Regions from separate parts of the Agrobacterium sp. GW821-FHT14E08 genome, predicted to be linked through region 1. Evidence: predicted binding sites of a transcription regulator. Region 1 holds the regulator's gene; each other region holds the start of a gene.
The links. The regulator LexA, encoded in region 1, represses DNA repair genes until DNA is damaged. The targets are predictions, from matches to a motif close to TGTTCNNNNTGTGTTCNG.
Positions count from the first base shown of each region.

Region 1 (7,283 bases):
ATGAAAAGCCCGGCGACACCGACAGCAACCGCCGCCCGCGCCAGAGTCTCGACGAATTCGCGCTGGCCGCCCGTGGAGCCGCCCTGCCCGCCCGGCTGCTGCACCGAATGGGTGGCATCAAAGACAACAGGCGCGCCGAGCGAAGCCATGATCGGCAGCGAGCGCATGTCGGAAACGAGCGTGTTGTAACCGAAGGAGGCGCCACGCTCGCACAGAAGCACATTCGGATTGCCGCTCTCATTCAGCTTGGCCAGCACATTCTTCATGTCCCAGGGGGCGAGGAACTGGCCCTTCTTGACGTTGATGACGCGGCCGGTTTTCGCGGCGGCGACGAGAAGATCTGTCTGGCGGCTGAGAAAGGCCGGGATTTGCAGCACATCCACCACTTCGGACACGATGGCGCATTGTTCTTCGGTGTGAATGTCAGTCAGAACAGGAAAGCCGAATTCCTTCTTGAGGTCGGCGAAAACCTGCATGGCGCTCTCAAGGCCGATGCCGCGCTTGCCGGAAAGCGAGGTGCGGTTCGCCTTGTCGAAGGACGACTTATAAACGAGCCCGATCCCCAGCTTGTCGCAAAGCTCCTTCAGGACACCGGCGATCATGAAGGCATGTTCGCGGCTCTCCATCTGGCAGGGGCCGGCAATCAGCGAAAAACGCTCTGTATTGGAAAAGGAAACCTTGCTGGCGCCATCGCCGGCGGTGACTTTGAGATTGTTCGTAACGCTCATCATTTTTCCTCGAAGGCGAATGTTACGCCCTGACCGGGTGCTGCTGCCACCACCAGGCGGCCGCCCGCTTTTGCGCAGGACACGCCATTAGCAGCAAGCACAGCTTCTGTCACGGCAAGATCGTGTGACAAAAAGATGACGCCCGCGCCGCGCAATCCGCCGTCGCCCCACTCCCTGGCATCCATGCCATGCCCGCCAAAAACCGGCTTTGCCGCCAATCGGATGCGCGCATTGCCGGTTGCGAAAACCATATCACCATCCGGGGACATTTCACCCTTGCAGCGAAAAACCGTTTCGATCAGCCGCGCCGCATTTCGATCGGCTCCTGAAAACAGAACGATCTCGCTGAGGCCGAGAACCCCATTGGCATGGCGCTCCAGTGCCGTGCGATCGCCCGGCAGCACCTGAAGCCGCTGACAGCTGAACGAAAAGAAATCCGCAGCCGTCCCGCTTGCTGCTGCAAAAGCAAGCCGGAATGCCGCCTCGCTTTGCGAACCGTCCGGCATTCGAACAGGCCGCGAAAATTCAAAGATATCGCCCGCCGAAAGGCCGGAGACCGCAAATCTCTCATGATCGGCAAAGGCATCCCCGGTTCGGGCTACCAGAGCGGAAAATCCCTCCCTGCCATGACCCTGCCGGAAGGCTTGATCCCTGCCTGTGAACACATCGCCACGGTTCACGGAGGCATTATATTTAGCCGGATCAGCAATTGCCAACGGCTCCAGATAGGTCCCATCGGTGAAAAAAACGCATGCATTCTGCGTGCCGAAGGGATGAAGAGCCTCCGGCGCAACCGTGAAGCCGAGGTCTTCATAGCGCTTTTCCGCAACGGCAAGAGCCTGCACGGGCAAGACGAGATGATCGATGCAATAGGGTTTCGTCATTGTCATTCCTGCTGGCGGCGCGACAGGAAGCCATGCTGCACCGGTTCGAGGCGAAGAAAAGCACAATTTCGTGCGATGAGGCAAATCATCAAAACAACAGATAGCAGCTTCACGAAATTTTAGGGGATTGCGGAACACATATGGAACATATAGTGTTCGTTCTGTATTTGTTTCGCGATCTCCACTACGATTCTCAAGGGTGTTTTCCTCATGCTCACGCGCAAACAGCAGGAATTGCTTCTCTTCATTCATGAAAGAATGAAAGAGTCCGGCGTGCCGCCCTCCTTCGATGAAATGAAGGACGCACTCGATCTTGCCTCCAAATCCGGCATTCACCGGCTGATCACTGCCCTCGAAGAGCGCGGTTTCATTCGCCGGCTACCTAACCGGGCACGGGCGCTGGAAGTCATCAAGTTGCCCGAGGCCTACGCGCCGGGCGCAAGGCCGCAGCGCGGCTTTTCGCCGAGCGTCATCGAAGGCAGCCTCGGCAAGCCGAAGACGCCGGAACCGACCCCTGCCCCCAAGGCACCAGCCAATGATCTCGGTGGCGCCGTTACCGTGCCGGTCATGGGCCGTATCGCCGCCGGCGTGCCGATTTCCGCCATCCAGAACAACACCCACGACGTTGCCGTGCCGGTGGATATGCTGGGCACCGGCGAACATTACGCGCTTGAGGTCAAGGGCGATTCGATGATCGAGGCCGGCATTTTTGACGGCGACACCGTCATTATCCGCAACGGCAATACAGCCAATCCGGGCGATATCGTTGTGGCATTGGTGGATGACGAGGAGGCGACGCTGAAGCGCTTCCGCCGCAAGGGCGCCTCCATCGCGCTCGAGGCTGCAAACCCCGCTTATGAGACCCGCATCTTCGGACCGGATCGGGTGAAAATCCAGGGCAAGCTGGTTGGGTTGATCCGCCGTTATCATTGACCCGATGGACGGGATGTCATCCGGTTTTCGACAGGCGTCGTCTTGATGATGACGCCTGTATGAGAGGTGAAGACTGCCTGAAGCATGGCATAATTTGGATACGCACGGTGGTATGTGACTGACGCGGGCGATGCCTGATGCCTTCCGAAACTGGCTACAGTTTCATGCTGATTTTCCGTTTTGCTAGTATGACGACATAGGTCTGGCCTGCCGCATTCAGCTCTTGAATTCTCACCAAGCCTTCGCGAAGTTGAATTGCATCGTCGGTCGATTGGTGATTTTTCAGCTGTCTCCGGACGGTGATATTTGCGAAGCGTTGCCGTCCATGCCCTCCCCTTATCATTCATCAATACGGCTTATGGGAGCCATGGATTATTTTCGATATTCCACGGACGCCCGGCAGGTATAAAAATGCGCGTCATATCCGGGAGATACGCCATGTACGATCTTTATATAGCGAATAAGAACTATTCTTCATGGTCGTTGCGGCCGTGGGTGTTGATGCGCACGCTGGGTATCGCGTTCACCGAAAAACTCATTCCGTTCGGTGAAGGAATTTCCTTCTCCTCCTTTTCGCCAACCGGCAAGGTGCCGTGCCTTGTCGATGACGGCTTCATGGTGTGGGAAACGCTTTCGATCGCTGAATATCTTGCTGAAAGACATCAGGGTGTCTGGGCGAGCGACAAGCAGGCACGGGCCTGGTCACGGTCGGCGGCAAGTGAAATGCATGCCGGCTTTTCTTCGCTGCGCAATCTCTATCCCATGTCTGTCGGCATCAGGGCAAGACCGAAGGGCGGGGATGCCGGGCTTGCCGCCGATATCAAGCGCATTGATGCGCTGTGGAGCGAAGGCCTTGAAAAATTCGGTGGACCATATCTCGCCGGCGCGAAATTCACGGCGGTCGACGCCTTTTTCTGCCCGGTGGCGTTCCGTTTCCAGAGCTATGGCGCCGATCTTTCACCCGCGGCCAGGAGCTATTGCGAAAGGCTGCTCGCCCTGCCCGCGATGCGTGAATGGTACGAGGCCGGTTTGAAGGAAACCTGGCGTGACACGGCGCATGAAGAAGAAATTGGCGGGATCGGCGACGTGATCGAAGATCTGCGCGCCAGGGCATGATGAACCACGCTGGCGGCTCACTCTGACGTCGCCAGCAGCCTGTTGACGGCCTCAGGCACCTCATGATCGAAACGGCCGCTTTTCCAGTCGTAATAACGATGTTCGCTCCACGGCCTGTCCGTTCCAGATATTGCGGCGCGCAGCCGTTTTACCACGCCTGCCTGATCCATATTGGCAAAATCTATTTCCACTGAACCGATACGTCGCAATATGTCTCGATTGAGAAGCAGCGCCCCGGAGCGGCACTGTGAAAACGAAGTTCGGCGGGAAACGATGACAATATCGGCGATATCACAGGCTGTTCCGGCAAAGCGGCCATCCTCCAGAACGATGATCCACTCGCCGCTGCCGGCGCGGGCCACGCACCATATGTCTTTTCTGCAGGTGAAGACCCCAGCCTTGGCATCCCTCAGCGCCGCCGTCATCTCTTTCGTCACCGCCGCCATCTCTTTGGGTGGGAGTTTCGTTTTCGGCGCCAAGCCGGCAGTGCTTACCCGAACCTCCGGCTCCACTACTATTGGCGGCACGGGTTTTTCCGGCAGCAGCAGCGCCCTTTGCCACTGGCCATACACAAAGTCCGGTGGCCGCGCTCTTGTCGTGAAGACCTTGCCATCCTCCAGCATGGCCACCAGCTGGCCGTCCTCGTGCACCAGGAGATGAGGCGGATAACGGGGGGGCAAAGCTGACAGGCCGAAGGCGAAAATCAGGACCGGTATACCGAGAAGGGCAAGCCGGCTGCGCAGCAAAGTCAGCAGCAGGAAACCCGCTGTGGCGAGACCGATAAACCACCCATGCGGCCGCCCCGTCGCCGCGCTGCCACCCCATGACGCCACCTCATTGGCGACCTCGATGACAAGAGCCATGCCATAACCCATGATCTTCAGGAAAGGCGCATCGAGCCCGAAGGGCATCAGCAGCATCGCGAGAAGACCGAACGGCATGACGATCAGCGACATCAACGGCATGGCAGCCAGATTGGCGAAAAGTCCATAAGTGGTGACACGATGGAAATGTTCGGCGGAATAGATCGCCGTCGAAAGTCCGCCGATCAGCGATGTCGTGACAACACCGCCAATGACGGCACCTGCCATTTGCAGCACCGTCATCCAGCCGGGCCTGCGCCCGACCAGCAACCGATCCCGCTCGGTCCGCCAGCGGTTCCAGGCGGCATAGGCAGAAACAAGCGCTATGGTGGCCGCAAATGACATCTGGAAACTCGGCCCCATGATTTCCGATGGCGAGAAAGCCAGAATGACCAGAGCGGAAAGGGCAACATTTCTCAGGCTGAGAGACGGCTGGTCGAAAAGAACTGCGATCAGCATCACCGACATCATCAACCATGCGCGTTCGGCGGAGACGGCAAAACCGGAAATGAGGTAATAGGCGAGTGTCATCAGCAGTGCTGCAAAGGCCGCGATCTTCTTGACCGGCCAGCGCTGCGCAAAGCCCGGAAACAGGCTGAAGGCCAATCTCAGGCCAACGAAGAAAATGCCTGACGCCAGCGCCATGTTGAGCCCGGATATCGCAACGATATGGGCAAGGCCGGAGAGCCGCAAAGCCTCCATCGTTTCCGCCGAGATCGCCTGTCTCTCATCGGTGACGATGGAGGCGGCGAAAGCGCCGGCATCACCGCCGATGGTGGAGCGGATACGTTCCGCAATGGCGCTGCGAAGTCCGTAGAGCCACATATCCGCCCATTCGAGCCAGCCCGCCTCGGCCTTGATGTCCCCTGCAGGTGACGGAAGCGTCTGCGGTGGCTTATAAAAGAAACCGGTGGCGCCTATTCCCTTGAAATAGGATGCGAAGGCAAAGTCGTTCAATCCCGGCAAGGCGGGGCCGGACGGCGGCGAGAGGCGCACTTTGCCGCTGATGGTGGCGCCCAGTGCCGCCGGTTCACCCCTGCCGCGCGATAGCACGGAAATCATCTGTGGCGGACGAGACAAAACCGGCGCCGCCGTCGCGGTCAGCCGAACCACATATCGCCAGGAACCGCGCGCATCAACCTCCCGGCGCGCAACCGTGCCGGTGAGGGTGGTGGTGACGGGCGTATCCAGCACCACGGTTCCGGCCCGCCGGGTTTCAAAATCGGCCAGAAGCATGCCGAGCAAAACAAAAGCGCAGAGACCGCAAGCCGTCGACATGAAGCCGGGGGTATATCTGACGAGGAGCGCCAGGCCCGCGACAAGCAAAAATGCAATCGCCAGAACGGATGACGCGGGCGTGACGTCGAGAGAAAACCACAGAACTGCGCCGCAGCCGATGAGAACGGGAATAAAAAGAAAATCATGGCCAAAAGCGCGCTCTTCGGCGACCCATATGGCAATTTTTCCAGTGACAGAGTTTTTGAGATTTTGCCGGGGAATAATGGCGGGCGTGCCATATGTCGCAATGTCGCTCGTCCGACGAAGGGGAAGCAGAATATCCCGCGTGCCGGGCAAGTCGCCCTGCAACGTTTCGGCATACCGGAAATGCTGTTTTTCCCCTTGACCAAGCAATTTGCGCCGCCCCTTGCCGCACCGGAAACAGATTTGCAGGCACGCGTGAGGGATTGCAATCCTTTCCTTTAACCCTGCGTTGACCGAGATTGAATTGCTATCGCCACGAAAGCCCAAAGCAACGGGATTGCTTTTGCCGCAATGCACAATTTGACCTTCGGATAGCTTGGCATCGGCGCAAGGATCATATAGCTAATCGGTAGACGCTTAACCGCGGGGCGTGTCTCAACGCCCCCACCCGCATGTTTTCGGAGGATCAGTATGACGGAAAAAAGCGCTACAGTGACACTTGGCGAAAAACAGGTCGAACTCCCGGTCAGGGAAGGCACGATTGGACCAAGCGTCGTCGATATCGCCACGCTGTACAAGCACACGGGCTCTTTCACCTACGACCCGGGTTTCACGTCGACGGCCTCCTGCGAATCCAAGATCACCTATATCGACGGTGACGAGGGCGTTCTCCTGCATCGTGGCTTCCCCATCGAGCAGCTCGCCGAACAGGGTGACTTCCTGGAAACCTGCTATCTGCTGCTTTACGGCGAACTGCCGACCGCGGCTCAGAAGAAGGATTTCGACACCCGCGTCACGCGCCACACCATGGTGCATGAGCAGATGAGCCGCTTCTTCACCGGCTACCGCCGCGATGCGCATCCGATGGCCGTCATGTGCGGCACGGTCGGCGCTCTCTCGGCCTTCTATCACGACTCGACCGACATTACCGATCCGCACCAGCGCATGGTCGCCTCGCTGCGCATGATTGCGAAAATGCCGACGATCGCCGCCATGGCTTACAAGTACCATATCGGCCAGCCCTTCGTTTACCCGAAGAACGACCTCGATTACGCCTCGAACTTCCTGCACATGTGCTTTGCCGTGCCCTGCGAGGATTACAAGGTCGATCCGGTTCTGGCCCGCGCCATGGACCGCATCTTCATCCTGCATGCCGATCACGAGCAGAACGCTTCCACCTCCACGGTGCGTCTTGCCGGTTCTTCGGGTGCGAACCCGTTCGCCTGTATCGCGGCTGGCATCGCCTGCCTCTGGGGCCCGGCTCATGGCGGCGCCAACGAAGCGGCGCTCAACATGCTCAACGAAATCGGCACGGTTGACCGTATTCCGGAATATAT
Region 1 covers NZ_JBXAPJ010000001.1:832,674-839,956, reverse strand. Annotated here, with positions in the region: gene kdsA (3-deoxy-8-phosphooctulonate synthase) at 1-728, opposite strand, end outside; gene AC1ROR_RS04080 (VOC family protein) at 728-1,612, opposite strand; gene lexA (transcriptional repressor LexA) at 1,823-2,545, shown strand; gene AC1ROR_RS04070 (glutathione S-transferase family protein) at 2,984-3,661, shown strand; gene AC1ROR_RS04065 (ComEC/Rec2 family competence protein) at 3,679-6,051, opposite strand; gene AC1ROR_RS04060 (hypothetical protein) at 5,947-6,228, shown strand; gene gltA (citrate synthase) at 6,418-7,283, shown strand, end outside.

Region 2 (7,283 bases), on a different contig from region 1:
GCCAGAACCGCTCCGCCCGATGCTTCGAGGTTGGAGCCGGCATTGAAGCCGAACCAGCCGAACCACAGCATGGCCGCGCCGACCATCGTCAGCGTCATGGAGTGGGGTGCCATCATGTCCTTGCCGAAGCCGGTACGCTTGCCGACCATGATCGCGCCGATCAGGCCTGCCACGCCGGCATTGATGTGAACGACCGTGCCGCCAGCGAAGTCGAGAGCGCCCATGCCGAAGATCAGGCCGTTCGCGTCCCATACCATGTGTGCAATCGGGAAATAGACGAAGGTTGCCCACAGGATGGTGAAGAGGATGACGGCGGAGAACTTCACGCGTTCCGCAAAGGCACCGACGATCAGCGCAGGCGTGATGGCCGCAAAGGTCATCTGGAAAGCGATGAAGGTGTATTCGTAGATCACCACGCCTTCGGAGAAGGTTGCCGACGTGCTGTCAAGCGAAACGCCCGAGAGGAACAGCTTGCCGAAGCCGCCGAAATAAGGGCCGGTGCCACCGCCGAAGGCGAAGGAATAACCGTAGATTACCCAGACGAGCATCATGACTGCAGCGACGACCGTGCACTGCATGAGGACGGAGAGCATGTTCTTGGTACGGACGAGACCGCCGTAAAACAGGGCGAGACCCGGAATGATCATGAAAAGCACGAGGATCGTCGCGACATACATGAATGCGGTGTCGGCTTTTTCCGGAACGGGCGCCGCCGCCGCTACTGCCGGCGCGGCTTCCTGGGCAAAGGCGATGGCCGGTGCCATCAGGGCCGCCACACCGGCGCCCAGCTTGCCGAGCGTTGAAAACTTGTTGAGTTGCATAGCTAGAAAACTCCCCTGTCAGCCGTGCTTCAAAGCGCTTCTGTGTTGGTTTCGCCGGTACGGATGCGCACGGCCTGTTCGATAGAGTGGACAAAGATCTTGCCGTCACCGATCTGCCCGGTCTTTGCCGCAGATGCGATCGCCTCAACGGCCTTGTCGACGACGTCGGATGGAACCGCGATCTCGATCTTCAGTTTTGGAAGGAAGCTCACCGCATATTCCGTGCCGCGATAAATCTCGGTATGTCCCTTCTGGCGTCCGTAACCCTTAACCTCGGTCACGGTCAGGCCCTGGATGCCGACGCCGGTGAGCGCTTCGCGCACCTCATCCAGCTTGAACGGCTTGATAATGGCCATCACAATTTTCATCTGGTTTCCCATCCTTTGTTTGTCCTCGGCACGGAGCCGACTCTCCTTGCCGCTGGCAGATCAGTAACAGCGACTGCGGACATACATTCAAAGGGCGTGCCAGTTTTGATGGGTGGATATAAGTTATTGAAATATAAAACTTATATGAAATTCGTCTGAAAAAGGGGCATTTGTCGACGAAATTTGCGTCTATTAAATGTGCGATTTTCTAGAAAAGCACATTATTTAATCATTTGCCCTTTTGCGGATCAAACCTTCCTGTGCGACGGAGGCGACCAGCTCACCCTGTCTGGTGAAAATATTGCCACGCGTCAAACCGCGCGCACCGGAGGCGCTGGGGCTATCCTGCGTATAGAGCAGCCAGTCATCCAGCCGGCAGGGGCGGTGGAACCACATGGCGTGATCGAGGCTCGCCACCTGAATGGAAGGATCGAAGATCGTCGTTCCATGGGCGTAGAGCGATGTGTCGAGCAGGGTCATGTCCGACAGATAGGCGAGAATGGCCGACTGGAACCGCGGATTGTCGGGTACTTCGCCGACGGCGCGAACCCATATATCCTGCTGCGGTTCGAGTTTTTCCTTCGAGATATAATGGGTCAGCGACACCGGTCTTATCTCGATCGGGCGCTTGTTGCTCCAGTATTTGCGGATCGAAGCGGGTGCATTGGCAAGGAAGGCTGCCTGCATCTGCTCCTCGCTCATCAGTTTTTCGGGCGGCAGCACGTCAGGCATTTTTATCTGATGATTAAAGCCGTCCTCGAATAGCTGAAACGACGCGGACATGGAAAAAATCGCCTTGCCGTGCTGGATGGCGACCACACGGCGGGTGCAGAAGCTGGCGCCGTCGCGGATACGCTCCACCTGGTAGAGGATGGGGACGAGCGGATCACCGGGGCGCATGAAATAGGCATGCAGCGAGTGCGCGAGGCGGTCGTCATCCACGGTTCTTTGCGCCGCGATCAGGGCTTGCGCTATGACCTGGCCGCCGAAGACCCGCTGCCAGCCGATTTGCGGGCTTTCGCCCCGGAACAGGTTCTCTTCCAGCTTTTCGAGATCGAGCGTGGCGATGAGATTGGCCATCGGGTCTGACGTTTGCAAAGGATGCGACATTTTTTCGGCCTGCTCCAGCTGTAGGAAGACGTCACATGGTCTATAGTGCGCCGATGATGCGTGCACAAGATTTGAGGAGAAGCGCGATGCTCGACGTGGTGGTCGCAGGCGGCGGATATGTCGGTCTTTCCGTTGCTGTCGCAATTAAGCAGGCGGCCCGGCATCTTAACGTGCAGGTGGTTGAGGCGGCTCCAGAGGATGTCTGGGAGAAGGACGTCCGCGCCTCTGCCATCATCGCGGCGGCCACGCGCATGCTCGATGTTTTCGGGATATGGAGTGAAATCGAGCCGGAAGCCCAGCCGATCAACAAGATGATCGTTACTGATTCGAAAACTGCCGACCCTGTCCGTCCGGTATTTCTGACCTTCGACGGTGTGGTGGAAGAGGGCAGGCCCTTCGCCCATATGGTTCCGAATGTGGCGATGGTGGGCGCGCTGCGCGGCCTGTGCGAGCGCCTTGGCATAGAAATCCGCCATGGCCTTAGTGTTTCCGGGTTTACCGCGGGCTCGCAATCGACATCCATCTCGCTTTCCGACGGTTCGGCGCTGGAAGCGCGGCTGCTTGTCGCCTGCGATGGCGTTCGCTCGGCGCTCAGGGATATGGCGGGCATCAAGACAGTGCACTGGGCTTATGACCAGTCCGGTATCGTTACCACCGTCGAACATGAGCGGCCGCATGAGGGCTGTGCGGAGGAGCATTTCCTGCCCTCTGGGCCTTTTGCCATCCTGCCGCTGAAAGGAAACCGTTCGTCGCTGGTCTGGACGGAACGGACGGCCGATGCCGACAGGTTGGTCGCCTCCGATGATCTGGTGTTCGAGGAAGAGCTCGAGCGCCGGTTCGGCCACAAGCTCGGCCCTGTCAGACCCGTCGGTCCGCGCCGTGCCTTTCCGCTGGGGTTGACGCTGGCGCGCTCCTTCGTCGCGCCGCGTTTTGCGCTTGCCGGCGATGCAGCGCACGGAATTCACCCGATCTCGGGCCAAGGCCTCAATCTTGGCTTCAAGGATGTCGCGGCCCTGGCCGAAACCGTGGTCGAGGCTGACCGTCTCGGTCTCGATATCGGCTCGCTCAATGTTCTGGAGCGTTATCAGTCGTGGCGGCGTTTCGACACCTTGCGGATGGGGGTGACGACGGATGTGCTGAACCGGCTTTTCTCCAACGATGTCGGTCCCATCCGCATCATGCGGGATTTCGGTCTGGGTGTTGTGGATCGTTTGCCGGCGCTGAAATCCTATTTCATCGGGCAGGCCGCCGGAACGACAGATGCGAACGCGCCACGTTTGCTCGCCGGCGAGGCGCTCTGATACCGCGATTGCGGCTTGACAGCCGATTCCGGTATTTGGGGTCAAAAGTCGGTGCTGCAAACTTGAATCCGGGCAAGGACTTACCCGGATTCACAATCTGGTATGGGACGCCGGTTTGCCAACCAGATGCTGTGGGGAACAAAAGCTGAATCCCACCGAGTCAGCGATTCGTATTCGATTCGTTCGCAGACTGTTCCGCAACCGAATCGATTTCGTTTTCGCCGGATTCTTTTTGTCCTCTCAACCCGCTGAATCTGAACGGAAAAGTTGCTGCAGCAACAGCCGCGACCCACTTTACGGGCAAGGCCTATTGCCTTTGTCGGCGGGCATTGCCATGTGTGGTGCGTGCGGACCGTACCAGCAATGGCGGCCGGCACGGCAAGCAGATGAAGTCGATTCGCGGATAGTACGTTGAATTTTCGCCCCATGATCCTGAGCGGCCGCGGTGTCACGGCCGTTCTCGGCCCCACCAATACCGGCAAGACCCACTATGCGATCGAGCGGATGGTGGCGCATGGCAGCGGTGTCATCGGCCTGCCGCTGCGCCTTCTGGCGCGGGAGGTCTATACCCGTCTCGTTGAAAAAGTGGGTGCGCCGAATGTGGCGCTGATTACCGGCGAAGAAAAGATTTCCCCTCCCAAAGCCAAATATTCGGTCTGCACGGTGGAAGCCATGCCGCGCGAGACGACGGCCGCATTCGTCGCGATCGACGAGGTGCAGCTGGCCGGCGATCTGGAGCGTGGCCACATCTTCACCGACCGCGTGCTGCACTTGCGCGGGCGGGAGGAAACCCTGCTTCTGGGGGCAGGCACAATGCGCCCGATCCTTGAGAAGCTGCTGCCTGGAATTACCGTGGTCGAGCGGCCGCGCCTGTCGCAGCTTTTTTATGCGGGCCAGAAAAAGATTACCCGCCTGCCGCAACGCACGGCCATCGTCGCCTTTTCGGCGGAAGAGGTTTATGCCATCGCAGAGCTGGTGCGGCGCCAGCGCGGCGGTGCGGCTGTGGTGATGGGGGCGCTTTCGCCGCGAACGCGCAATGCCCAGGTCGGGCTCTACCAGTCCGGCGATGTCGAATATCTTGTCGCGACGGACGCCATTGGCATGGGGCTTAACCTCGATGTCGATCATGTCGCCTTCGCGCAGGACCGTAAATTTGACGGTTACCAGTTCCGCAATCTCAATCCGGGTGAGATCGGCCAGATCGCCGGCCGCGCCGGCCGCCACCTTCGAGACGGCACCTTTGGCGTAACGGGGCGCGTTGATCCCTTTGACGACGAATTGGTGGAACGTATCGAAACCCATCAGTTCGATGCGGTGAAGGTGCTGCAATGGCGGACGAAAAATTTCGATTTTTCCTCCATCGCCAATCTGCGCATGAGCCTTGATGTGGCACCCACGATCCAGGGGCTTTCCCGGGCCTTGCCCGCAATCGACCAGCAGGCGCTGGAATATCTGTCGCGTTATCCCGAGATCATCGACGTGACGACGACGGATGCGCGGGTGGAAAAACTATGGGAGGCCTGCGCGCTTCCCGACTATCGCCGTATCGCGCCTGCCCAGCATGCCGACCTGATATCGACGCTCTATTTCGACCTCGTAAAACGCGGCGCGGTGAACGAAGATTTCATGTCAGAGCAGGTACGCCGCGCCGATCGCACGGATGGAGAGATCGATACCCTGTCTGCAAGGATTGCGCAGATCAGAACATGGACTTATGTATCGAACCGCCCAGGATGGCTTGCCGATCCGACACACTGGCAAGAAAAGACGCGGGAAATCGAGGATCGATTGTCCGATGCGCTACATGAAAGGTTGACGAAACGCTTTGTTGATCGCAGGACATCTGTGCTCATGAGGCGCCTGAGAGAGAATGCGATGCTTGAAGCTGAAATCAGTGTAAATGGTGATGTCTTCGTAGAAGGACATCACGTCGGCCAGTTGGCCGGGTTCCGGTTCACGCCGGTGCCGGGAATGGAAGGGCCGGATCAGAAGGCCGTGCAGGCTGCGGCGCAAAAGGCGCTCGCGCTCGAATACGAGGCGCGTGCCGCGCGTCTGCACGCCAGTGGAAATGGCGATCTTGCTTTGAGCTCCGATGGTCTGGTTCGCTGGTTGGGCGAGCCGGTGGCCCGCCTTTCGGCAGGTGACAACATCATGAAGCCGCGTGTGATCCTGCTTGCCGACGAACAGTTGAGCGGCAATGCCCGCGATCACGCGCTGGCGCGCGTCGAACGTTTCGTCAATCACCAGATTGCGACCGTGCTGAAGCCGCTGGACGATATTTCACGCGCCGAAGACCTTCAGGGTCTGGCGAAGGGCCTGGCGTTCCAGCTGGTCGAAAATCTCGGCGTTCTGTTCCGCCGCGACGTCACCGAAGACGTGAAGTCGCTGGATCAGGATGCGCGCGCCTCCATGCGTCGCTACGGCGTGCGTTTTGGCGCCTATCACGTCTTCCTGCCTGCATTGCTGAAGCCGGCTCCGGCCGAGCTTGTGACGCTGCTCTGGGCGCTGAAGAATGATGGCCTCGGCAAGCCGGGTTATGGCGATCTCATTCCGGTGCTGGCTGCCGGCCGCACCTCCGTGGTAACGGACCCCGCCTTTGAGCGCATGTTCTACAAGCTTGCCGGTTTCCGTTTCCTTGGAAAGCGTGCGGTCCGTATCGACATTCTCGAGCGTCTGGCTGATCTCATTCGTCCGCTGTTGCAGTGGAAGCCCGGCCAGCAGCCGCGCCCGGAAGGCGCCTATGATGGCCGTCGCTTCACGACAACGACCGCGATGCTCTCCATTCTCGGCGCGACGCTCGACGACATGGAGGAGATCCTCAAGGGTCTCGGCTACCGTGCCGACCAGGTGACGGCGGAAGAGGCGCAGGCCTTCCTCGCCAGCCAGACCGGCGCTGCTGCTCCGGCCGCCACTGAGGCGGTGGCGGAAGAGGAAAGCGCTGAGGCCGAGCAGGATGAGCCCGCTTCGGAAGAACAGGCATCCGAAACGGCGGCTGTTGAAACCGTCGAGGAAACGCCGGTCGCGCAAGCCGTCAGCGACGAAGCTGCGGTTGGTGAGACCGTGCCTGCGGAAAGCACTGAGGTTGCCGAACCCAAGCCCGTTCTTCTGTGGCGCCCGGGTGGCCGCAACGAGAACCAGCGTAGCGAAAACCGTCGTCCGGGCAATCGCGGTCAAGGCCGTGATGGTGCGCGCGAGCAAAGCGAGCGTCGTGGTGAAGGCCGTCGCGATAATCGTGACGGCGCAAATCGCGAAGCCGCCAATCGCGGTGGCGAGGGTGAGCGCAAGCGTGATGGTGGACGCCCTGACCGCGGCAATCGCAACGATCGTCAGGATCGCGGCGAGCGCAAGGACAGGCCGGACCGTAATGACCGCGGCGGAAAACCGCAGGGTCAGCAGCGTTTCGAAGCCAAGCCTCCCCGCAAGGAGAAGCCGCTCGATCCGGATTCACCTTTCGCAAAGCTCGCTGCCCTCAAGGAGCAGCTGAAGAAGTAAGCCTATGGGGAGCAAAGAACAGCCACTGGAGAGTACGCGTCAGCGTCTGGACAAGTGGTTGTTCTTTGCCCGCATGGCTAAATCCCGCTCCCTTGCCCAAGGTTATATCCAGTCTGGCCAGGTTAAGGTCAATGGTGTCACTGTCCGTCAGCCAAGCCATGCGGTGAAGGCGGGTGACAGGCTCGATATCG
Region 2 covers NZ_JBXAPJ010000005.1:140,164-147,446, forward strand. Annotated here, with positions in the region: gene AC1ROR_RS18815 (ammonium transporter) at 1-821, opposite strand, end outside; gene AC1ROR_RS18820 (P-II family nitrogen regulator) at 851-1,201, opposite strand; gene tesB (acyl-CoA thioesterase II) at 1,415-2,299, opposite strand; gene AC1ROR_RS18830 (ubiquinone biosynthesis hydroxylase) at 2,275-3,600, shown strand; gene AC1ROR_RS18835 (helicase-related protein) at 4,027-7,092, shown strand; gene AC1ROR_RS18840 (RNA-binding S4 domain-containing protein) at 7,097-7,283, shown strand, end outside.
Region 2: the regulator LexA is predicted to act here: its motif matches at 3,781-3,798, upstream of AC1ROR_RS18835 (helicase-related protein).

Region 3 (7,283 bases), 110 kb from region 1:
CCGAGCCCTTCCGAAAACAGCACCGCCTCATATTGGCCTGAGGCATCCGAAAAAGTGACGATGCCCATCTTGTTGCCGGTGCGCGTCTTGCGCTCCTGCTTGCCGGTCACCGTCCCGGCCAGACGCCCGGCGGTCGCCCCCTGTTTCACCGCTGCTGAAAAATCGGCGAAATTCTGCACCCGCAATTTCTCCAGCACAGGGCGATAGGTATCGAGAGGGTGGGCGGTCAGGTAAAAACCGAGCACCTGATATTCGCGCAGCAGTTTTTCCGAGGCAAGCCAGGGCTGGAAGGCAGGCAGCACGAGCTTTTCCGGCCCATTCGCGCCGCCGGAGCCGAACATGTCAGACTGGCCGGTGACACGGCTTTCCTGAGCGCGCTGCGAATAACCGATGATCCGGTCCAGCCCGCCGATCATTTCAGCGCGGTCGCGGCCGAAACAATCAAAACCGCCGGCATTGATAAGGCTTTCCAGCACACGCCGGTTGATCTGCTTGGGGTCGATGCGCAGGCAGAAATCCTCAAGGCTCGTAAAGGGCTTGCCATCGCGTACGGAGACGATGTGCTCCACCGCCCCCTCGCCCACGCCCTTGATGGCGGCCAGCGAATAATAGATGCGGTTTTCTCCCGTCTCGAATTGCCGGAAGGAGGTCTGCACCGAAGGTGCGACGACCTCGATACCAAGGCGGCCGGCATCCTGGCGGAAATCGTTGAGCTTTTCCGTGTTCGCCATATCGAGCGTCATGGAGGCCGCCAGGAACTCCACCGGATAATGCGCCTTCATATAGGCGGTCTGGTAGGACACGATGGCGTAGGCTGCGGCATGGCTCTTGTTGAAGCCGTAATTGGCGAACTTCGCCAGGAGGTCGAAGATGGTATCGGCCTGCGGTTTCGACACGCCGTTCTTGATGGCGCCATCGACGAAACGCTCGCGCTGCTTGTCCATCTCCTCCTTGATCTTCTTGCCCATGGCGCGGCGCAGAAGATCGGCCTCGCCAAGCGAGTAACCGGAGAGAACCTGGGCGATCTGCATCACCTGTTCCTGGTAGACGATAACGCCCTGCGTTTCCTTGAGCAGATGGTCGATGGTGGGGTGGATGGACTCCAGTTCCTCCTCGCCATGTTTGCGGGCATTATAGACCGGGATGTTTTCCATCGGTCCCGGACGATAAAGCGCCACCAGCGCGATGATATCCTCGATGCAGTCCGGGCGCATGCCGATCAGCGCCTTGCGCATGCCGGCACTTTCCACCTGGAACACGCCGATGGTTTCGCCGCGCGAGAGCATCTCGTAGGTTTTGGCGTCATCCAGCGGAATGGCGGCAAGATCGACCTTGATGCCACGCTTGGCAACGAAATCGACGGCCACCTTCAGCACCGTCAGCGTCTTCAGACCGAGGAAGTCGAATTTGACGAGGCCGGCGCTTTCGACCCATTTCATGTTGAACTGGGTGACCGGCATGTCCGAGCGCGGATCGCGATACATCGGCACCAGCTTCGACAGCGGCCGGTCGCCGATGACGATACCGGCGGCATGGGTGGAAGCGTGGCGGTAAAGCCCCTCGATCTTCTGGGCTATATCCAGCAGACGGGCGACGACCGGCTCCTTGTCGGCCTCCTCCTGCAGGCGCGGCTCCTCCTCGATCGCTTTCGACAGCGGCGTCGGATTGGCCGGGTTGTTGGGCACCAGCTTGCAGATCTTGTCCACCTGCCCATAGGGCATTTCCAGCACGCGGCCGACGTCGCGCAAGGCCGCGCGCGCCTGCAGCGAACCGAAGGTGATGATCTGCGCCACCTGCTCGCGGCCATATTTGCGCTGCACGTAGCGGATCACCTCTTCACGGCGATCCTGGCAGAAGTCGATATCGAAGTCGGGCATCGACACGCGTTCAGGGTTCAGGAAGCGTTCGAACAGCAGCGAGAAGCGAAGGGGGTCGACATCGGTGATGGTCAGCGCATAGGCGACAAGTGATCCGGCACCTGAACCGCGGCCGGGACCCACCGGAATATCCTGCTGCTTGGCCCATTTGATGAAGTCGGCAACGATGAGGAAGTAGCCGGGAAACCGCATGCGCTCGATAACGCCGAGCTCGAAATCGAGCCTTTCGCGATAATCCTGCTCGGTATAGCCCTCAGCCATGCCGAGCGCTGCAAGGCGCTGATCCAGCCCTTCCACCGCCTGCCGGCGCAGCTCATCGGATTCGGCCCGTTCCGCCGCCTCGGGATCGTCGCTGGCGCCGGTAAAGCGCGGCAGGATCGGTCCGCGCTTCTTCAGCACATAGGAGCAACGCAGGGCGATCTCGATGGTGTTTTCCAGCGCCTCGGGAAGGTCGGCAAACAACGCCGTCATCTCGTCGCGGTTTTTCAGATAATGGTCGGGGGTCAGGCGAAACCGGCTGTCATCGGAAACGATGGCATTGTGCGCCACCGCCATCAACGCATCATGGGCCTCGTAATCGGCCTTTGAAGGGAAAAACGCCTCATTGGTGGCAACCAGCGGAATATCATGTTCATAGGCAAGTCCGATCAGCCGCCGCTCATGGGCGCGGTCGTAACCGGACTGGCGCTGCAATTCGATGTAGAGACTGTCACCGAAGAGCGACTTCAGCGTCAGCAGGCGTTCTTTTGCCTGGGATGCATGCCCTTCCTTCAGGGCCATATCAACGGGACCGCTGGAGGCACCCGTCAACGCGATCAGCCCGGCATTGGAGGCTTCCTCCAGCCACGCACGGGTAATATGCACTGAATGGCCACCGCTGCCCTCACCGTCCAGATAGGCGCGGCTGATCAGATCCACCAGCCGCTCGTATCCTTCGGCATTGGCAGCCAGAAGCACGATGGCGGGAAGCTTCGTGAGGTGGCTATTATGGTTGCGGCGATCATCCGCCGCATCCTGCATGTCAATCGACACCTGACAGCCGATGATCGGCTGCAGGCCCTCATCGCGCGCCTTTTCGGAAAACTCCAGCGCAACGAAAAGATTGTTGGTGTCGGTAATGGCGATGGCCGGCTGACCGTCAGCAACGGCCTTGGACATGATTTTCTTGAGGGGCAAGGCCCCCTCAAGCAGGGAGTAGGCGGAATGTACCCGCAAATGGACAAAACCAGGGGTTTTCAGCGTTCCGCCAGAGGTTTCTCCACGCACAACCGTATCGCCCATATCGTCGTCCTGTCATTCTGAATCGAGGGGGCGATTTTCCGATTTCCGGCGCTCAAAGTCCACAGCCTTGCGGCCTCTATACAGGCTTCTGCGCCGGTGCGTCCTTCACAGCGCGGTGAGGATCACCGAAAAGCTGGCAACAAAGACAGCGATGGAAGCGAAAGCGGCAACGTCACGGATGAAATCAGTCATTGGTCTCTCCTTACTCGTTATGTTCCAACTTTGTTCTCATTTTGTTCGATTGTCAACAGGGTTCTGCTGATGTTCCCCTTGCTAACGCAACAGAATCAGCCGGGGTTCCGTCGGCGTTGTCGGCAAGCCCCTGACTCCAAAGCAAAAAACCCGGAGGCAAAAAACGCATCCGGGTTCGGAAAAATTCAGTTGTGGAAGGGCGAGCGGCCGTCTGGGAGACGCAGGTGAGGAGACTCACCGGTTCGGACAGGGCGTCACAATGGTCGCCCTGTGCAGTCACGATCAGAAATCGACGATCTTTCCGTCGGCGAGTGTCACACGGCGATCCATGCGGTTGGCGAGCTCGTGATTATGGGTGGCGATCAGTGCTGCAAGACCGGACTGGCGCACCAGCGCCTCCAGCGCATCGAACACATAATGCGCGGTTTCCGGGTCGAGGTTGCCGGTCGGCTCGTCGGCGAGCAGCAGGAGCGGCGCATTGGCAACTGCGCGCGCAATGGCCACGCGCTGCTGTTCACCGCCGGACAGTTCGGCCGGGCGGTGTTCGCCGCGATGACCGACGCGCATATAGTCGAGCAACGCGCTGGCACGTTTGCGGGCCTCAGCCTGCGTCAGACCGGCGATGAGCTGTGGCATCATCACATTCTCCACCGCTGAAAATTCCGGCAGCAGGTGATGGAACTGGTAGACGAAACCGATATCGCTGCGACGGATCGCCGTGCGGGTTTCGTCGCCCAGCCCATTGCAGGGCGCACCGTTGATGAAGACCTCGCCGGCATCGGGATGTTCCAGAAGCCCTGCCAGATGCAGCAGCGTAGACTTACCCGTGCCCGAAGGGGCGACGAGCGCCACCATCTCACCGCTCTTCAATTCAAAATCGGCCTTGCGCAGGATGGAAAGCGACGTTTCACCCTGACCGTAAGTCCGTTCCACGCCGGTAAGCCGCAGCACTGTTTTTTTTGCCATATTGCGAAGCGGTCCTTATTCGTAACGCAGGGCCTGCACCGGATCGAGCTTGGAAGCCCGCCATGCCGGAAAGATCGTTGCCAGGAAAGAAAGCGTCAGCGCCATGATGACGACGGTGATGGTCTCGCTCAAATCCATTTCAGCCGGCAGCTGGCTCAGGAAATAGAGCTGCGGATCGAACAATACCGTGCCTGATATCCAGGAGAAGAATTGCCGGATGGATTCCACGTTGAGGCAGACGATGACGCCGAGCGCCACGCCGGCGAAGGTGCCGACCGTGCCGATGGCCGCCCCGGTCATGAAGAAGATGCGCATGACGGCGCCGGAACTGGCGCCCATGGTGCGGAGAATGGCGATATCGCTACCCTTGTCCTTCACCAGCATGATGAGGCCGGAAATGATGTTGAGCGCCGCCACCAGAACGATGAGGGTGAGGATCATGAACATGACGTTTCTTTCCACCTGCAGGGCGGAGAAGAAGGTCTGGTTTCGCTGTCTCCAGTCGGTGATATAGATCTGCCGTTCGGCGGCCTGTTCCACGAGAGGCCGGATTCCGTCGACATCGTCGGGACGGCTGACATAAAGCTCGATGGACTGCACGATACCGTCGGCATTGAAATAAAGCTGGGCTTCCGACAAGGGCATATAGATCATCGAGGCGTCATATTCCGACATGCCGATCTCGAAGACACCTGATATTTTGTAGGATTTGACGCGTGGATTGACACCCATCGGCGTCACATCGCCTTCCGGCGAAATGAGGGTGATGTCGTCGCCCGCCGTCACGCCAAGCTGGGCGGCGAGCCGCGAGCCCACCAGAACCCCGTCTCCCGCCATGAAGCCAACGAGGTCGCCGGTCTTGATGTTGGTGGAGACTTCCTTGATCTTGTCGATATCGTCCTGACGCACACCGCGCACCAGCGCGCCGGAGCCTGCACCGCCGCGACCGGAGGCCAGGGTCTGGCCTTCCACCAGCGGCAAGGCCATGGTGACACCCGGAACGGCAGCGAACTTCTTCGCCAGCTCATCATAATTATTGAAGGGCTGGTCGATCGGCTGAACGATCATGTGGCCGTTAATGCCAAGAATGCGCGAAATCAGCTCCGTGCGGAAACCGTTCATCACAGCCATGACGATGATCAGCGTCGCAACACCCAGCATGATGCCGACAAAGGAGAAGCCGGCGATGACGGAAATGAACGCTTCCTTGCGCCGTGACCGCAGATAACGCCAGGCCACCATGCGCTCGAAAGCGGAAAACGGCCGGGCGGTCTTTTCCCGGACGGAAGGAGCCGCACCCTTGTCAGCCTCGGCCTTTGCCATTTCGTCTCCCTGATCTCACCTTGCAAGATCGGTCTTTTCAAAGACCGGTCCCAATCTCTGCGGCATCCGCTCTAAAACTGGAGCGGTCTTCGGGTGAAGGCCGCTCCCATCTTTCCATTCGTGCTTAGGCAAGCACCCTGTTCATTGCCGCCTCGATCGTGACGGTTTCACGTTCGCCGGTCTTGCGGTCCTTCACTTCGACTTCGCCATTCGCGACCGAACGCGGTCCGACGATGATCTGCAACGGCACGCCGATGAGGTCGGCGGTGGCAAATTTCTGGCCGGCACGATCGTCTGTGTCGTCGTAAAGAACATCCTTGCCGGCGTTCGACAGCGAGTAATACAGCTTTTCGCAAGCCGCATCGCAGGCCTCGTCGCCAGCCTTCATGTTGATGATGACAACATCGAAAGGAGCAACCGAAGCAGGCCAGATGATTCCGTTCTCGTCATGCGATGCTTCAATGATGGCGGGAACAAGGCGTGTCGGCCCAATGCCATAGGAACCCATGTGGACAGGGTGTTCCTTGCCGTCCTTGCCCTGCACTTTCGCGCCCATCGGCTCGGAATATTTGGTGCCGAAATAGAAGATATGGCCGACTTCGATACCGCGTGCGGAAAGGCGCTCGCCATCGGGAATGGAGTCATAGGCGGCTTCGTCGTGCATTTCGGAAGTGGCGGCGTAATCGGCCGTCCATTCGTCGAAAACGCCTTGAAGCGCCGCGACATCGTCGAAATCGGTATTTTCAGCGGGAATGGCGCGGTCGAGGAAGCTCTTGTGGCAGAAGACTTCGGATTCGCCGGTATCGGCCAGAATGATGAATTCATGGCTGTGATTGCCGCCGATCGGGCCGGTATCGGCACGCATCGGAATGGCGCGCAGGCCAAGGCGCTCGAAGGTGCGCAGGTAAGCCACGAACATCTTGTTATAGGAATGGATCGCGTCTTCCTTGGTCAGATCGAAGGAATAGGCGTCCTTCATCAGGAACTCACGCGAGCGCATGGTGCCGAAACGCGGACGAACCTCGTCGCGGAACTTCAGCTGGATATGATAGAGGTTCAGCGGCAGGTTCTTGTAGGACTTCACATAGGAACGGAAGATGTCGGTGATCATCTCCTCGTTTGTGGGGCCATAAAGCATCTGGCGGTCCTGACGGTCCTTGATGCGCAGCATTTCCTTGCCGTAGTCATCATAACGACCGCTTTCCTGCCAGAGCTCGGCCGATTGCAGCGTCGGCATCAGAAGCTCGATGGCGCCCGAGCGATCCTGCTCCTGCCGGATGATCCTGTTGACCTTGTCCAGCACACGCTTGCCGAGCGGCAGCCAGGAATAAATGCCAGCCGACTGCTGCCGGATCATGCCCGCGCGCAGCATCAGGCGGTGGGAGACGATCTCCGCTTCCTTGGGGTTTTCCTTCAGGATGGGCATGAAATAACGGCTGAGACGCATGACGGCTTCCATTGATGTGGACGAGAGCGCGCAAAGGCGCGGGAATCGCCCCGAATAAAGGGATATTGGCGCCGGATATAGCCGTTTCCCGCCAAGAAGAAAACCCGCCATGAAAAGAGCCCGCAAGGCGATTTCATGGCATTTTCGCGATAGCTAATTCGCGTCAAAACGCTTTGATGGGAATATTATTCTTGTTC
Region 3 covers NZ_JBXAPJ010000001.1:724,640-731,922, reverse strand. Annotated here, with positions in the region: gene dnaE (DNA polymerase III subunit alpha) at 1-3,158, opposite strand, end outside; gene AC1ROR_RS03555 (ABC transporter ATP-binding protein) at 3,633-4,316, opposite strand; gene AC1ROR_RS03550 (lipoprotein-releasing ABC transporter permease subunit) at 4,332-5,639, opposite strand; gene proS (proline--tRNA ligase) at 5,764-7,086, opposite strand.
Region 3: the regulator LexA is predicted to act here: its motif matches at 3,371-3,388, upstream of dnaE (DNA polymerase III subunit alpha).

Region 4 (7,283 bases), 710 kb from region 1:
ATCATTGTCGAAGATAACATCGTCTTCGAGGATGAGGGCGATGTCGGCATCGCCGTCCATGAACCGGTTGGCGCAGGCGACATGGCTGAGATAACAGCCGATTTCCGGCGGCGAGGTGCGGCGGCCATGCATGAGCATATAGGAAATCTCGCTGAACTCCGGGATCGGGTAATTCAGCTCCCTGCCATTGACGCCGGGAACGCGTTCCGCTTTCAGCCCGATGGCGTCGAGGCGGGTGTTCATGTCCTCGAGGCGCTTGGTGGCGCTGTCCATGTTGATCAGAAAAACGGCGAGCTTGCGCTGGCTTTTCGGTAAAATATGCAAAGCAGTCCTCGCCCGGTTTTCACACCCTGTTGCAACTCCTTTATTGCAATGGCGCGACGCGGGCTACGGAAAAAGCTTGGTTCGGGCACTCATAGTTGTCGAATCAAACCTTTTCCACAAATCCATCCAGCACGCGCTTTTGTCCGGCGCGGTCAAAATCGATGGTCAGCTTGTTTCCCTCGATGGCGGAGATATTGCCATTGCCGAACTTGATGTGAAAAACGCGGTCGCCGACAAAGAATTTCGATGGTGTGTCGGCGACGGATTTCGCCACCAGTTCGCCATCGATCGTGCGGGTGCGTGGGCCGCTTTCGCCATAACCGATCCGCTCGACCGCATGGCCGGAGCGCGTGCCCCAATTGTCGCGGGTGGCGTCGGAGCGGTTCTGCTGCGCGCGTTTCCAGCCGGGGGTGGAATAATTATTGGCGAAGGGCTCTGCCTTGTCGAAACGGGACTGGCCGTAGCCGCCGCGTCCGCCATAACCACCGTAATTGCTGTCGGATGCCGCAACGTCCACATGGGCGGGCGGCAGTTCATCGAGGAAACGCGAGGGCAGGGTGGATTGCCATAGGCCATGGATACGCCGGTTCGATACGAACCAGATATGGCAGAGCTTCTTGGCGCGGGTGATGCCAACGTAAGCGAGACGACGTTCTTCCTCCAGACCGGAGCGCCCGCCTTCGTCCAGCGCCCGCTGGTGCGGGAACAGGCCTTCTTCCCAGCCGGGCAGGAAGACGGTGTCGAATTCCAGCCCCTTGGCGGAATGCAGCGTCATGATGGAGACGGCATCGAGATTTTCATTCTGTTCGGCATCCATGACAAGCGCCACATGCTCAAGGAAGCCGCGCATGCTCTCGAAGGCCTCCATGGAACGGATGAGTTCCTTGAGGTTTTCCAGCCGTCCGGGCGCTTCGGCCGTCTTGTCGGCCTGCCACATGGCGGTATAGCCGCTTTCGTCGAGAATCTGTTCGGCAAGCGTGGTGTGCTCGGTGTTTTCCAAGAGGCCCTGCCAGCGGCGGAAATTCTGAACTACATCGAACAGCGCCTTGCGCGCCTGTGGTTTTAGCTCGTCGGTCTCGATGATGTCGGCGGCTGCCGCGAGCATTGGAATATCGCGTGCGCGGGCGTAGTCGTGCAGGTTACGGATCGTCGTATCGCCAAGACCACGCTTCGGCGTATTGACGATGCGCTCGAAGGCGAGATCGTCGGCCGGCTGGCATACGAGCCGGAAATAGGCCATGGCGTCGCGGATTTCGAGGCGCTCATAAAAGCGCGGGCCGCCGATGACGCGGTAATTGAGGCCAAGCGTGACGAAGCGGTCTTCGAACTCGCGCATCTGGAAGGAGGCGCGAACGAGGATGGCCATGTCGTTCAGCTTGTGGTTCTTGCGCTGGAGCTGTTCGATCTCCTCACCGACAGCGCGGGCTTCCTCCTCGGAATCCCAGGCGGCATGCACCACGACCTTTTCATCATCCGGGCTGCTGCGTTCGGTGAAGAGCGTCTTGCCGAGACGGCCCTCATTATGGGCGATCAGATGGCCGGCCGCGCCGAGAATATGCTCGGTGGAGCGGTAGTTGCGCTCGAGCTTGATGACCTTGGCGCCGGGGAAGTCCTTGTCGAAGCGGAGGATATTGTCCACTTCCGCGCCGCGCCAGCCATAGATCGACTGGTCGTCGTCACCGACGCAGCAGACATTCTGCGGCTCGCCCTTGGCGCGCTGTGCGAGAAGCCGCAGCCACATATATTGCGCCGTGTTGGTGTCCTGATATTCATCCACCAGAATGTAACGGAATTTCTGGTGATACTCCTTCAGAATATCGGTGTGGCGACGGAAGATGCTGATCGGATGCATCAGAAGATCGCCGAAGTCACAGGCGTTCAGCGTTTTCAGGCGGTTCTGATAGGCGGTGTAAAGCTCGCGGCCCTTGCCATTGGCGAAGGCGCGGCTGTCACCCTCCGAAATATCCGGCGGCGTCAGGCCCTTGTTCTTCCATCCGTCGATCATGCCGGCGAACTGTTTTGCCGGCCAGCGCTTGTCATCCAGACCTTCGGCCTGAATGAGCTGTTTGATCAGCCGCACCACGTCATCGGTATCGAGAATGGTGAAGTCCGATTTCAGGCCGACGAGTTCGGCATGGCGGCGCAGGAGCTTGACGCCGATGGAGTGGAAGGTGCCGAGCCAGGGCATGCCCTCGACAGCGCCGCCGACCAGAACGCCGATACGTTCCTTCATCTCGCGGGCGGCCTTGTTGGTGAAGGTCACGGCAAGAATCTGGCTTGGATAGGCGCGGCCGGTGGCCAGAATATGGGCGATGCGTGTGGTCAAAACGCGGGTCTTGCCAGTGCCGGCGCCGGCGAGCACGAGAACGGGACCATCCAGCGTCTCTACTGCCTCGCGCTGTTCCGGGTTGAGACCGGAAAGATAGTCGGGCGCAGCACGCGTCTGATCGCGGGCCGCCATGGCGCGGGCGGCAATGCCAAGCCCGCCGCCGCTTTCCGCACCGGCATTGTTCGTCGCCTTGCGTGGCGCCACGGGTTCCTCATCGAAGAACGGCATATCGTCAAAACTGTTGCTCATGCGGCCCAATGTAGTGATTCGGGATATAAAGGCCAGAACCGTGTTCTGCTTTTATTCCGGTATCGTCAGTCAAAACGTCCATTCCAAGGCATTTTTTCGCTTTATGCCTGCCTGTCGGCGTCGAAAGCGGCGTCAACGGGCACTTGCAGCGCCACCGCAAGCTGGTTGGTCTTGGCGGCAAGCGCGATGACGCGCAGCAAATCGGCATGCTGCTCTGTCGTCATGCCTTTCGCTTTGGCGGCGGCCGTGTGCGAATGGGCGCAATAGGAGCAGCCATTGGTGACGGAAACGGCGATATAAAGCATTTCCTTCACCACGGGATCGAGCGCTGAAGGTGTCGCCATCACCGCCTTGACCTCACCCCATGCCTTTTCAAGCAGATCGGCATCGAAGGCGAGGTAGAGCCACATATTGTTGATGAAATCCGATTTGCGGGTGGCGCGGATATCATCGAACACCGCTTTCACGCGCGGGTCGGTTTCCGGGTTTTCGGTTTTCGTCACGGTGCTCATGGCTTCCTCTCATTGTGGTTCGCGGTGGCGCAGATTAGCCCAATGGCGGATATTTACGACAGGAATGCACGGATGGATTGCGGATTGGCTGCTTCTGGCGGCAATTGCGCCCAAATTACAATTACGTAAGGAACGGATTTGTGCGTTGCCTTGCCTTGGCCAAGCGGGAATACTGCACCTGTCCCGGAACGTGTCGTTTTCGGGAATATATCGTGCTGCGCGGATCAACCGGAGAAATATATGCGGGTCTGGAAACAGGTGGGTGTCAGTGTTGCCGTGGTGGGAGCGGGGCTCTGTCTCTGGGGCTTTTATTCGCCCGAAGCCCGCAATGTGCTGGCCAGCATCGGGATAGGCAAAACGCCTGCCGGCGCCATTGAGGTTGCCGCCGCTACGCCCGGTTCGGGTCAAAATGCCGGCGGTGGACGCCGCAATGACAATGCGACCCTGATCGTGACTGCTCCCGTCAAAAAGGGCACGGTGAACGACCGGCTGAATGCCATTGGCAATGGCGAAGCGATCCAGTCTGTTGTTGTCATGCCGCAGGCTTCCGGCACGCTTTCCGAAATCCGCACCTCTTCTGGCGCACGTGTCGTGAAAGGGCAGGTGCTTGCGCGGCTCGATGATGAAGAGCAGGTGATCGAGCGCGACAAGGCACAGGTGGTGCTGCGCAGCGCCGTTGAAAAATCCAATTCCTATAAGAACCTGAAATCCGTTTCCCGCCTTGACGTGATGGATGCGCAGATTGCCGAAGAAGCCGCCAAGCTTGCGCTGAGCACCGCCGAACTCAATCTCAAGCGCCGCGACATCGTTGCGCCGATAGAGGGTGTGGCGGGTATTGTCGCCGCCAATATCGGCGATAATGTCACCACGCAGTCCACCATTGTCAGCATCGACGACCGTTCGGAAATTCTCGTCAATTTCTGGGCTCCCGAGCGGTTTGCAACCGCAATCAAGGTCGGTATGCCGGTGGAGGCGACCTCCATTTCCCGGCCGGGTGAGACTTTCAAGGGCGAGATCGAGGCCGTCGACAACCGCGTCGATGAGGCAAGCCGCACGATCCGTATCCGGGCGAAATTCGGCAATGAGGAAGATGAGCTGAGGGCCGGCATGTCCTTTGGTGTCACCATGCGTTTTGCCGGGGAAACCTATGCCTCGGTCGATCCGCTGGCCGTGCAGTGGGATGCGGAAGGCTCCTATGTCTGGCGTGTGACCGACAATAAATCGAACAAGGTGCGGGTGCAGATCGTGCAGCGCAATCCCGATGCGGTTCTCGTCAAGGCGGAACTGGTGGATGGTGAGCCTGTCGTGATCGAGGGCCTTCAGCGTGTCAGGGAAGGCGGCGCTGTCCGCGTCGGCAACCAGCCGAAGCCCGAGGAGGTCGCCAGCCAATGACGACGCAGCCGCCCTCGGTTACGGATTCCAAGCTCGCCTTTACGGCACTGTTCGTGCGCCGGCCCATTCTGGCGGCGGTTATCAATACGCTGCTGGTCGTTGCCGGCCTTGCCGCGCTGGTGGGCGTTGAAGTGCGCGAACTGCCTGACGTCGACCGGCCGACGATCAGCGTCAGGACCACCTATGAGGGGGCGGCGCCTGAAACCATCGATCAGGAAGTGACGCAGACCATCGAAGGTGCGGTGGCGCGTGTCAGCGGCGTCAAGTCCATCTCGTCCAACTCGCAGTTCGGCACCAGCCGCGTGACGCTGGAATTCGGCGACAATGTCGATCTGGCGGTTGCCGCCAACGACGTGCGCGACGCCATCGGCCGCGTCACCAACCAGTTGCCCGATGATGCCGACGAACCGCAGATCATCAAGGCGGATTCCGACAGCCAGCCCATCATGCGCCTTGCCGTCACCTCCTCCACGCTCAGCATGGAAGATCTGACCAAGCTGGTGGATGACGAAATCATCGACCGTCTGGCCGCCGTCGACGGCGTGGCCGATGTGGAGCTTTACGGCGATCAGGAAAAGGTTTTCCGGGTCGATCTCAATCAGGCCGCATTGGCGAGCCGTGGTTTGACGGTGACCGATGTTTCCAATGCGCTTGCCAGCGCTGCCCTCGATGTGCCGGCAGGATCGCTGAAAAGCACGACGCAGGATATTGTCGTACGCGCCACGGCCAGCCTGACGAAGCCTGAGGATTTTTCCAACCTTCTCATCAAGGACAATATCCGCCTGCGGGACGTTGCGACCGTGATGCTGGGGGCGGACGACGAATCCACCTCGCTGCGTTCCAATGGCGTGCAGGGCGTCGGTCTCGGCGTCATCCGGCAGGCGCAATCGAACACGCTCAACATTTCCACCGGCGTGAAGGCCGCAGTCGATGCCATGTCGGCCAACTTGCCGGAAGGCACTCGCATCGTCATAACCAGCGATGACGCCGTCTTCATCGAAGGCGCGTTGCACGAGGTTGAACTGGCGCTTGGTCTTTCCGCGCTAATCGTGGTCGTTGTGCTTTATCTCTTCCTCCGCGACTGGCGCGCCACCCTTATTCCGGCGATTACCATGCCGGTTGCGCTGATCGGCACCATTGTCGCCATCTATATGGTCGGCTTCTCGGTCAATATTCTGACGCTGCTCGCCATTGTTCTGGCGACCGGTCTCGTTGTCGATGACGCCATCGTGGTGCTGGAAAATATCGTGCGCCGCCGGGCGGAAGGCATGGGGCCGCGCGCCGCCGCCGTTCTCGGCACGCAGGAAGTGTTTTTCGCGGTCATCGCGACGACGGCGACGCTTGCCGCCGTGTTCATTCCACTCTCTTTCCTGCCAGGCCAGCTTGGCGGTCTGTTCCGCGAATTCGGTTTCGTTCTGGCCTTCGCGGTGGGTTTGTCCTCCATCGTGGCGCTGACACTCTGCCCGATGCTCGCTTCGCGCATGCTGAAGGAGGGGCTGAAGGAACCTACGGGGCCGCTCGCATGGTTCGGCAATGTCTTTGCCTCCACCTACAAAACGACGCTTTCCGCCTGCCTCAACAATCCGCTGATTGTCATCGTCGTGGCGCTGATCTTTTCCGGCCTCTCATGGATCGCCTTCGGCATGATCCAGAACGAGCTGACGCCGCGCGAGGACCGCGCCTCGGTCATGATGCGGGTTACCGCACCGCAGGGCGTCAGCCTCGAATATACCCGCGACCAGCTGCAGCGGATCGAGGAAAACCTGCAGCCGCTGCGCGACAGTGGTGAGATCCGCAATATCTACTCCATCACCGGCATGAACGGGTCTTCTAATACCGGTTTCATGGTGCTGACGCTCGCGCCCTGGGCCGATCGTGAGCGCACGCAGAACCAGATCGCCGCAGATGTCACCTCCGCCGCCAACAGGGTGCCGGCGCTGCGCGGCAATGCAATGCAGCCGAACAGCCTCAGAATTCGCGGTGCCGGCAACGGCCTGCAGATGGCGATGGTCGGCAGCAATTATGCGGCGCTGACCGAGGCAACCCAGAAATTGCTGCTTTCCATGGAGGAAAGCGGCCTGTTCGACACGCCGCGTTTCGACAATGAGCCCAATCAGGCGCAGATTTCTGTCTCCATCGACCGCGAGCGTGCGTCGGATCTCGGTATCGATATCACCGGCCTGTCGCGCGCCATGCAGTCGCTGCTGGAAGGGCGCTCGATTGTCGACGTCTTCGTGGATGGCGATGCGATCCCGGTGCGGCTCCTGTCCTCCACCCGGCCGATCAACGATCCGACCGATCTGGAAAACGTCTTCCTGAAAACCGGCGACGGCAAGATCGTGCCGATGTCGGTCATCGCCACGCTGAAGGAAAATGCGGTTGCGCCGCAGCTCAACCGCGAGCAGCAGCTTCCCTCCGTCGGCTTTACCGCCAACCTCAAGGACGGTGTTTCGCTGGGTGAGGCGCTGCAAAAGGTG
Region 4 covers NZ_JBXAPJ010000001.1:1,547,109-1,554,391, reverse strand. Annotated here, with positions in the region: gene AC1ROR_RS07760 (glycosyltransferase family 25 protein) at 1-324, opposite strand, end outside; gene AC1ROR_RS07755 (ATP-dependent helicase) at 428-2,902, opposite strand; gene AC1ROR_RS07750 (carboxymuconolactone decarboxylase family protein) at 3,004-3,414, opposite strand; gene AC1ROR_RS07745 (efflux RND transporter periplasmic adaptor subunit) at 3,655-4,806, shown strand; gene AC1ROR_RS07740 (efflux RND transporter permease subunit) at 4,803-7,283, shown strand, end outside.
Region 4: the regulator LexA is predicted to act here: its motif matches at 2,944-2,961, upstream of AC1ROR_RS07755 (ATP-dependent helicase).